4 regions of the Nissabacter sp. SGAir0207 genome follow, and region 2 is predicted to be linked to each of the others. Evidence: predicted binding sites of a transcription regulator. Region 2 holds the regulator's gene; each other region holds the start of a gene.
The links. Region 2 encodes PhoB, which activates phosphate uptake and scavenging genes when phosphate is short. Its sites were predicted from a motif close to CTGTCATAAAACTGNCNNAT; they were not measured.

Region 1 (2,202 bases), 850 kb from region 2:
TGTCCATCGGGTCGTGCTCAACCCAGCCGGCTTTAGGATAGATTTGGGTAAACTCACGTTGTGAGACCGCTACGATATTGGCGTCATGATCGAGAACCACTGCGCGGGAGCTGGTTGTGCCCTGATCCAGAGCGACAATGTATTTCTTTTCTGGCGTCATCATAATTATCCTGCAAAAAGTTAACCGGGAACGCGTTATCGTTACGCTTTGCGCTGTGTCGTCGGGGACTGCGGTGCCGCTTCGGCGTCTGGCTCGCAAATCTCACACGGCAGGTGGCGGCCAATCAGCGCACGGTAACCGAATGCACCGAGGGATGCGCCCACCAGCGGGCCAAAGATCGGCACCAGACAGTAGGGAATGCTCATGCCGCCAGTCAGGGCCACTTTGCCCCAGCCGGCAAAAAAGGCAAACAGTTTCGGGCCGAAGTCACGCGCCGGGTTGAGGGCAAAACCGGTCAGCGGGCCCATCGAACCGCCGATCACCGCAATCAGCAGGCCAATCAGCAGCGGGGCCAGCGGGCCGCGCGGCACACCGTTGCCATCATCGGTCAGCGCCATGATCAGGCAGACCAGAATGGCGGTGATCACTGTCTCCACCAGGAACGCCTGCATGATGGAGATGTGCGGGTTCGGGTAGGTGGAGAAGATGCCAGCCAGGTCGAGGCTCTCGACGCTGCCGCGTACCATATTGTGGCCCTGCTCATAGACAAAGAACAGGTTGTAGTAGAGGCCGTAGACCAGCGCGGCGGCGCAGAAGGCCCCCAGCAGCTGGGCGACAATGTAGGGAGCCACCTTGCGGCCATCGAAGCAGGCGAACAGCCAGAGCGCGATGGTGATGGCCGGATTGAGGTGCGCGCCAGAGATGGCGGCAGTCATGTAGACCGCCATGGCGACGCCCAGGCCCCAGATGACGCTGATCTCCCACTGGCCGAAACTGGCGCCGGCCAGCTTCATCGCCGCCACACAGCCGGCGCCGAAGAAGATGATCAGGCCGGTGCCGAGGAACTCAGCGATGCATTGGCCTTTCAGGGTAGTGCTGGTTAACTGGCTCATAGTGAAGTCCTACGGAGGGTAAGGGTCATTGGTTATTGTTGGTTCGCTGCGGTGTAACAAAGGTTAATCGAAATAGGTGCTCATTCTATAAATGAGTGCATATTGTGAATTTATCGTTAACGAGCAGAAACGAGAAATAGCGAACTTAAAATGTGTGTGGTGTGTCATAAAAATGAGCGAATTCGAGTGATTTTATCGCCAATTCACCCCATTCGCGCATCGGTAAACCGGTCACCTGGCGCCGCTTCGCTTTTCTGTGGGGCGCCCCGTGCCCTGCTTTTGACCCGCACGGGTTTCTGGCTGCTGACAAAATGTTCGGCTCACCCCGCTTTACGCCGGGATGCGGCTAGACAGGGGCAGGGTAGCTACATACAATCGTTTTTATTCAAGCGGCGCGCCGAGCTGATTCAGCCGCAGCGTTTCGAAAAGGGCGCTTGTTTTTGAAAGCAAACCCGTTTGCTGCCTCTGCATCCGACGGAGTGGACGACACGACAAGATGTACGCCTTACGAACATAAGAGGATTTAAGAATGTCATTTGAAGTTTTTGAGAAATTAGAAGCGAAAGTCCAGCAGGCGATTGACACCATCACCCTGCTGCAAATGGAAATTGAAGAACTGAAAGAGAAGAACAACTCGCTTTCTCAAGAAGTTCAACATGCAGGCCACCACCGCGAATCGCTGGTGCGTGAGAACGAGCAGCTGAAAGAAGAGCAGCACGTCTGGCAGGAACGCCTGCGGGCGCTGCTGGGAAAAATGGAGGAGGTCTGATCTCCTCGCACCCGACGACTGCCGTTGAGGTGTAAAGTCAGAACAAAAAAGGCGCTCCGGGAGCGCCTTTTTGTTGCCTGCTATACCTCACTCGAGGTCGAGCGGGTCTTCGGACAGGATGATGCCGGTGTTGTCGGCATAGAGATGATCGCCAGAGAAGAAGGTGACGCCGCCGAAGTTAACGCGGATGTCGCTCTCGCCGATGCCCTCGCTGGCCGCGCCAGCCGGGATGGCCGCCATCGCCTGAATGCCGATGTCCAGCTCCTCAAGGTCATCCACCTGGCGCACCGCGCCGTAGACCACAATGCCTTCCCATTCGTTCTGGGTCGCCAACCGCGCCAGCTCCGCATTGATCAGCGCCCGGCGTACCGAGCCCCCGC
Region 2 (2,202 bases):
GTCACGCGCCACCATCAGCAGTTGCCCCTCAGAGTAAGGCATCGCGCGAAACTCCACATGGTGACCATTATTGAGCACCAAGGTCAGCGGGCGGTTGAATTGCGGCTCCTGCAAATAGCGGGTGAACTCCGGGTAGCGCAACAGGTTCAGGATATTCTGGCCGTTGTCCTCCGGCCAGCGCAGGCCGAGCAGGTGTTGGGCCAGCCCGTTGCACCAGAAGATGATCCCCTCTTCAGTGGTCAGCACCACCGCATCAGGCAAGGACTCCGCCCCGCTGCGAAAGCGCTTGATCAGCAGCGCCAGCTCGCGGCGACGGCGGCGGTTGCGCAGCTGCATCTGGTAGAGGCCATAGAACAGCGGCTCCCAGCTCCAGCGGCCGGTGGGCGGCGTCATGCTGCGGTCGAGCCACAGCCAATAAGAGAGGCGAAGCTGGTTATAGTAGTTCCAGCCCAGCGCGACCAGCACGCTGGCCAGCAGCCACCAGGGCAAACCGCCAAACAGCAGCCCCAGCAGCAGGCCGGGCAGGCAGAACAGCGCCAGCTCCAGCGCCAGACCCTTCCAGGATAGACGTTCCAGCACGTGATAATCTCCGGCGCGGCGTCAGTAGCGCGTTGAGAACCGGTAGCCCGTACCGCGGACAGTCTGCACCATGCGGTCATGCCCACTGCTCTCCAGCGCCTTGCGCAGGCGGCGAATATGCACGTCCACGGTACGATCCTCGACGTAGACGTTGGTGCCCCAGACATGGTTGAGCAGCTGCTCGCGGCTGTAGACCCGTTCTGAATGGGTCATAAAGAAGTGTAGCAGCCGGAACTCAGTCGGCCCCATCTCCAGCGGCGATTCATTAGCCATCACCCGGTGCGAGGAGGGATCCAGGCTCAGGCCCTGCATCTCAATCATCTCTTCCACCGCCATCGGCGAAATGCGGCGCATTACCGCCTTGATGCGGGCCACCAGCTCCTTCGGCGAGAAGGGCTTGGTGATGTAGTCATCCGCCCCCACCTCGAGGCCCCGCACGCGATCTTCCTCTTCGCCGCGGGCGGTGAGCATCATCACCGGGATGTCGCGCGTCAGCGCCTCACGTTTCATGTGCTTGATAAATTGCAACCCGGATCCTCCCGGCAGCATCCAGTCGAGCAGCACCAGGTCGGGATAGGGTTCCGCCAGGCGGTTTATCGCGCTGTCGAAATCTTCCGCTTCCAGCGGCTGGTAACCGTTCTGCTCCAGGACAAAACAGACCATCTCCCGAATCGGGGCTTCATCCTCAACCACCAATATGCGTCTTACCATCGTCAATCCTGCCAATAGGTTAGCGATCACGTTTGTTTGCGGCCGCCATTATGCGTCAGATTTATGACACATTTATGAATATCTGTTTCGGTGATGTTTCCCCTACGCCCTGTCCCGGTGCCTACCTTACGGCGAACGGCGGCGACTGCCAGGGTAAAATCACGAAGTTGGAAAGCATCTCGCAAACATCGGGTGGTTTGCGGCGCGACAGCGTGCCAGCCGGGTGTTTATAATCAGCCTCCATTACGCCGGGGCTGGCGTCAATCCCCGCATCTGCCGCCGGGCGGGTGCGGCAGCGTGAGCGGATTACCGAGAGAGAGTGTTATGCGCCTGATTCACACATCTGACTGGCACCTTGGCCAGCTGTTTTTCACCAAGAGCCGTGCGGCCGAGCATCAGGCCTTTTTGGGCTGGCTGATTGATCAGGTGGAGGCCCACCAGGTGGATGCGGTGGTGGTGGCCGGGGACATCTTCGACACCGGCGCACCGCCGAGCTATGCGCGCCAGCTCTACAATCGCTTTGTGGTGGATCTGCAACGCACCGGCTGCCAGCTGATTGTGCTAGGCGGCAACCATGATTCGGTCGCGACGCTCAATGAGTCGCGTGAACTGCTCGCCTGCCTCAACACCACGGTGATCGCCAATGTGAAGGCCGATCACCGGCCGCAGCTCTGTGTGCTGAACCAGCGCGACGGCACCCCCGGCGCGTTGCTGTGCGCCATCCCCTTCCTGCGCCCGCGTGATTTGCTGCTCAGCCGCGCCGGCCAGTCCGGCAGCGAAAAACAGCTGGCCCTGCAAGAGGCGATCGCCGCCCACTACCACACCCTGCACCAGTCAGCGCTGGAAAAGCGCGACCAACTGGGCCTGCCGCTGCCGATCATCGCCACCGGCCATCTCACTACCGTCGGCGTC
Region 3 (2,202 bases), 1.1 Mb from region 2:
TAGCCGAACGGCGTGGCCCCGAGGCCCGGCATCGACAGGCCACCGGTCGCCACCACCAGCGCGCCAGCGCTGACCTGCCCGCCGTTGAGCGACAGGGTGAAGCCATTGTCGCCCTGCTCCACCGCCAGCACTTCGCTGCGCAGCCGCAGCGTCACTTGCCCCTGCTCACACTCCTTCAGCAGCAGATCGACAATCTGTTGCGCCGAGTCGTCGCAGAAGAGCTGGCCGAGGGTCTTCTCGTGGTAGGCGATGCCGTGGCGGTTGACCAGATCGATGAAATCCCACTGGGTGTAGCGCGCCAGCGCCGATTTGCAGAAGTGCGGGTTCTCTGACAGGTAGGCGGCCGGCTCAGTGTACATATTGGTGAAGTTGCAACGCCCGCCGCCGGACATCAGGATCTTGCGCCCCGCCTTCTTGCCATTGTCCAGCAGCAGAACCCGGCGGCCGCCTTGTCCCGCCAGCGCGGCACAAAACATACCGGCCGCGCCGGCACCGATCACCACCACATCAAACTGTTCCACTGCAATACCTCTGTAATAAATAGCGTTTACGGCCGGGCCATACATGAAAGATCTGCTACATATAAAGGTGTGCTGGCAGTTTCAGGCTGGCGATTCAGGCGGCGAATTGTATGCCCCAGCGGCATCAAGTTCCAGAGTAACGAAAAGTTAATAAACGTAAGTCTTATTAACACGATGATTTTATATCGTTTTTTCAACAAAATGCGCCCTTTGGACGGTTTTTTTGTCGTAAAACGGTCATATTTCTCTTTCCGATGCACCCTGTTCTCGCGGATAATGCGCCGCGTTCATGACCACCAACTGGCGTAACGCTTATGCTACATCTGTTCGCTGGGCTGGATTTTCATACCGGCCTGTTGTTAGTCCTCGCGCTACTGTTTGTCCTGTTCTACGAAGCCATCAACGGTTTCCACGATACAGCCAACGCAGTGGCCACTGTGATTTACACCCGTGCCATGCGCTCGCAGATTGCGGTCGTGATGGCGGGTCTTTTCAACTTCCTTGGCGTAATACTCGGCGGCCTGAGTGTTGCTTATGCCATCGTCCACCTGCTGCCCACCGATCTGCTGTTGAACGTAGGATCGGCCCACGGCCTGGCAATGGTCTTCTCCATGCTGCTGGCGGCAATTATCTGGAACCTCGGCACCTGGTACTTTGGCCTGCCGGCCTCCAGTTCACACACCCTGATTGGCGCCATTATCGGCATCGGTTTGACCAACGCCATTGTCACGGACAGCTCCGTGGTGGATGCGTTGAACATTCCGAAGATGGTTAGCATTTTCCTGTCGCTGATCCTCTCGCCGTTGGTCGGCATGGGGCTGGCGGGTGCGCTGGTGTTTGTGTTGCGCCGCTATTGGAGCAGCACCAAGAAGCGCCGCCGCATCCACATGACCCCGGCAGAGCGCGAAAAGCTCGACGGCAAAAAGAAGCCGCCGTTCTGGACGCGTACCGCCTTGATCCTCTCCGCCATCGGCGTCAGCTTCTCGCATGGCGCCAACGACGGGCAGAAGGGCATTGGCCTGATCATGCTGGTGCTGATTGGTGTCGCCCCGGCGGGCTTCGTGGTCAACATGAATGCCACCGGCTATGACATCACCCGCACCCGCGACGCGGTGACGCATTTGCAGCAGTACTACCAGCAGCACCCGGATGCCCTGCCGCACGTTGCCGCGCAGACGCCGCTGGTGCCGACGCCGGAAGAGACGCTGCCGGACACGCCGCGTGAGTTCCACTGCGACAGCAGCCGGGCGCTGGTGGCGATTGACCGTGCGCAGACGCTGCTGACCAACCTGCCGAGCTACAGCGCGCTGTCGGTGGAGGAGCGCAGCCATATGCGCCGCCTGCTGATGTGCGTGGCGGATACTGCTGACAAGGCGGCCAAGCTGCCGAACACCAGCACCGAGGATAAACGCTTCCTTGGCAACCTGCGCAATGACCTGCTGGCGACCGTCGAGTACGCGCCGGTCTGGATCATCGTCGCGGTGGCGCTGGCGCTCTCGCTGGGCACCATGTTCGGCTGGAAGCGCGTGGCGACCACCATCGGTGAGAAGATTGGCAAGAAGGGTATGACCTATGCCCAGGGCGTCTCTGCGCAGATGACCGCTGCCGTCTCCATCGGCGTGGCCAGCTACACCGGTATGCCGGTCTCCACCACCCATGTGCTCTCCTCCGCGGTAGCGGG
Region 4 (2,202 bases), 980 kb from region 2:
CGCTGCTGTCTTTGATGCTCTCTTTCCAGGAAGCGCGGATCTGCGTGACTACCTGCTCCGGCAGGGTAGCGTAGTCAAGATCGTTGGCGATCTGGTTGCCGTTCTTGTATGCCCAGTCGAAGAACTTCAGCACTTCGGCACCCTGTTGGGCATTCGGCTGGTTCTTGTAGATCAGGATGAAGGTGGTGGAGGTGATCGGCCAGGCGTCACCACCCTTCTGGTTGGTCAGATCCTGCGCGAAGGAGGTGCTCCAGTCTGCGCCCTTGGCGGCCGCGCTGAACGCTTCTTCCGTCGGGGAGACAGCCTGACCATCGGCGTTCACCAGCTTGGTGTAGGCCAGTTTGTTCTGCTTAGCGTAGGCATACTCAACGTAACCGATGGAACCCGGCAGACGCTGGACGAAGGCGGCAACGCCGTCATTGCCCTTGCCGCCCAGACCGGTCGGCCAGTTCACGGTGTTGCCCGCGCCCACTTTCTCTTTCCACTCGCCATTCACCTTCGCCAGGTAGCTGGTGAAGACGAAGGAGGTGCCGGAACCGTCAGCGCGGCGCACCACGGCGATGTTCTGGTCTGGCAGTTTCACGCCGGGGTTCAGTTTGCTGATGGCCGGATCGTTCCACTTCTTGATTTTGCCCAGGTAGATGTCACCCAGGGTGGCGCCATCCAGCATCAGGTCGCCCGATTTCAGGCCCGGCAGGTTCACCGCCAGCACCACGCCGCCAATCACGGTCGGGAACTGGAACAGACCGCTGCTGTTCAGCTTGTCTTCCGCCATCGGGGCATCAGAGGCACCGAAATCTACGGTCTTGGCAATGATCTGCTTCACGCCACCTGACGAGCCGATCCCCTGGTAGTTCACCTGGTTGCCGGTCTCTTTCTGGTAGCTATCGGCCCACTTGGCATACACCGGAGCCGGGAAGGTGCCGCCGGCGCCGGTCAGGCTGGCTGCGGCGAAGGCGGACATTGTCGTGAACGAAAAGGTCGCTGCCACAATACCGGCGACGGTGGTACGCATCAGTTTCATAATCTCTCCTGGGGATGGCAATCCGGCTTAGGCCGTTTTTTGAGTATGTGAATCGCTGCAGGAGGGAAAATAGGACAGTTTGGTGACAGTAAAATGTAGTTAGTATGACAGTTTTGTGACGGATGATTTTCAATCAGCCCCATTACCCGGCTTAGGCGGGGCGCGGCAAAGATATTAATTAAAAATAATACAATCTCCAGAAATTCATTAGATAAATCAATGTATCGCCGCCACCCACTTTTCTGCCCTTTCACCGGCGGCACTCCGGCTTGGTTTGATTGCCATCAACACCCCACACCAGCGTGATGGCTAAGCTCTTTCCTTTTTTGGAAGCAGCTTATGACCACACACAAGCCATCTGGCCTGAAGGGCGGCCTGGCGCTCAGCCGGCGACGTTTCGTGCAGGCAGGCAGCGCCCTGCTGGCGGTGCCTTTTATCGCCGGCAACAAGGTCACCGCCGCGCCAGCGACGGGCCTCGCCTCCCCTGCCCCTGCCACCCGTGTCGTACCGACCTGTAGCACCTTCGATTGCGGCGGCAAATGCGACATCCGCGCCCATGTTTCGCAGGGCATGGTGACGCGCATTACCACCCGCCCGGATAACGAGCTGGACCCGGAGATGCCAATCATGCGCGCCTGCGTGCGCGGCCGCGGCTACCGCAAGTTTGTCTATCATCCCGATCGCCTCAAGTACCCGATGAAACGGGTCGGACGGCGTGGCGAGGGCAAATTCGAGCGCATCAGCTGGGACGAAGCGACTACCCTGATCGCCGACAATCTGAAGCGCATCACTGAACAGTATGGCCCAGCGGCGCGCTTTGCCCACACCAACACCGCCGTCAGCGGCGGCGCGTTCTCGGGTGACAAGATGCTGCGTCGGCTGTTCAACCTGACCGGCGGCTACCTCGAGCACTACCACTCGGTCAGCATGGGCAACACCGCGGCCGCCACGCCCTACACCTACGGCACCCACGCCAGCGGCAGTTCGCTCGACACGCTGGCGGACACCAAACTGGTGATCCTGTGGGGACACAACCCGAATGAGACGGTCTTCGGCCACACTAACCACTACTACCAGCAGATGAAGGCCAACGGCACGCGCTTTGTGGTCGTTGATCCGCGCTACTCCGACACCGCCGCCTCGCTGGCCGATGAGTGGATCCCGCTGCTGCCGACCAC

Region 1: C1N62_RS16980 (MIP/aquaporin family protein) is a predicted target of PhoB. The motif match lies at 1,215-1,234, and genes of this name have one in related genera.
Region 3: pitA (inorganic phosphate transporter PitA) is a predicted target of PhoB. The motif match lies at 745-764, and genes of this name have one in related genera.
Region 4: pstS (phosphate ABC transporter substrate-binding protein PstS) is a predicted target of PhoB. The motif match lies at 1,127-1,146, and genes of this name have one in related genera.

Annotation. Positions count from the first base shown of each region.
Region 1 is NZ_CP028035.1:3,781,957-3,784,158, reverse strand. Features, by position in the region: gene glpK (glycerol kinase GlpK) at 1-163, opposite strand, end outside; gene C1N62_RS16980 (MIP/aquaporin family protein) at 202-1,053, opposite strand; gene zapB (septal ring assembly protein ZapB) at 1,583-1,822, shown strand; gene rraA (ribonuclease E activity regulator RraA) at 1,910-2,202, opposite strand, start outside.
Region 2 is NZ_CP028035.1:2,935,136-2,937,337, forward strand. Features, by position in the region: gene phoR (phosphate regulon sensor histidine kinase PhoR) at 1-579, opposite strand, end outside; gene phoB (phosphate response regulator transcription factor PhoB) at 601-1,290, opposite strand; gene sbcD (exonuclease subunit SbcD) at 1,615-2,202, shown strand, end outside.
Region 3 is NZ_CP028035.1:155,639-157,840, reverse strand. Features, by position in the region: gene C1N62_RS00655 (NAD(P)/FAD-dependent oxidoreductase) at 1-521, opposite strand, end outside; gene pitA (inorganic phosphate transporter PitA) at 836-2,202, shown strand, end outside.
Region 4 is NZ_CP028035.1:3,911,790-3,913,991, reverse strand. Features, by position in the region: gene pstS (phosphate ABC transporter substrate-binding protein PstS) at 1-1,024, opposite strand, end outside; gene C1N62_RS17595 (DMSO/selenate family reductase complex A subunit) at 1,364-2,202, shown strand, end outside.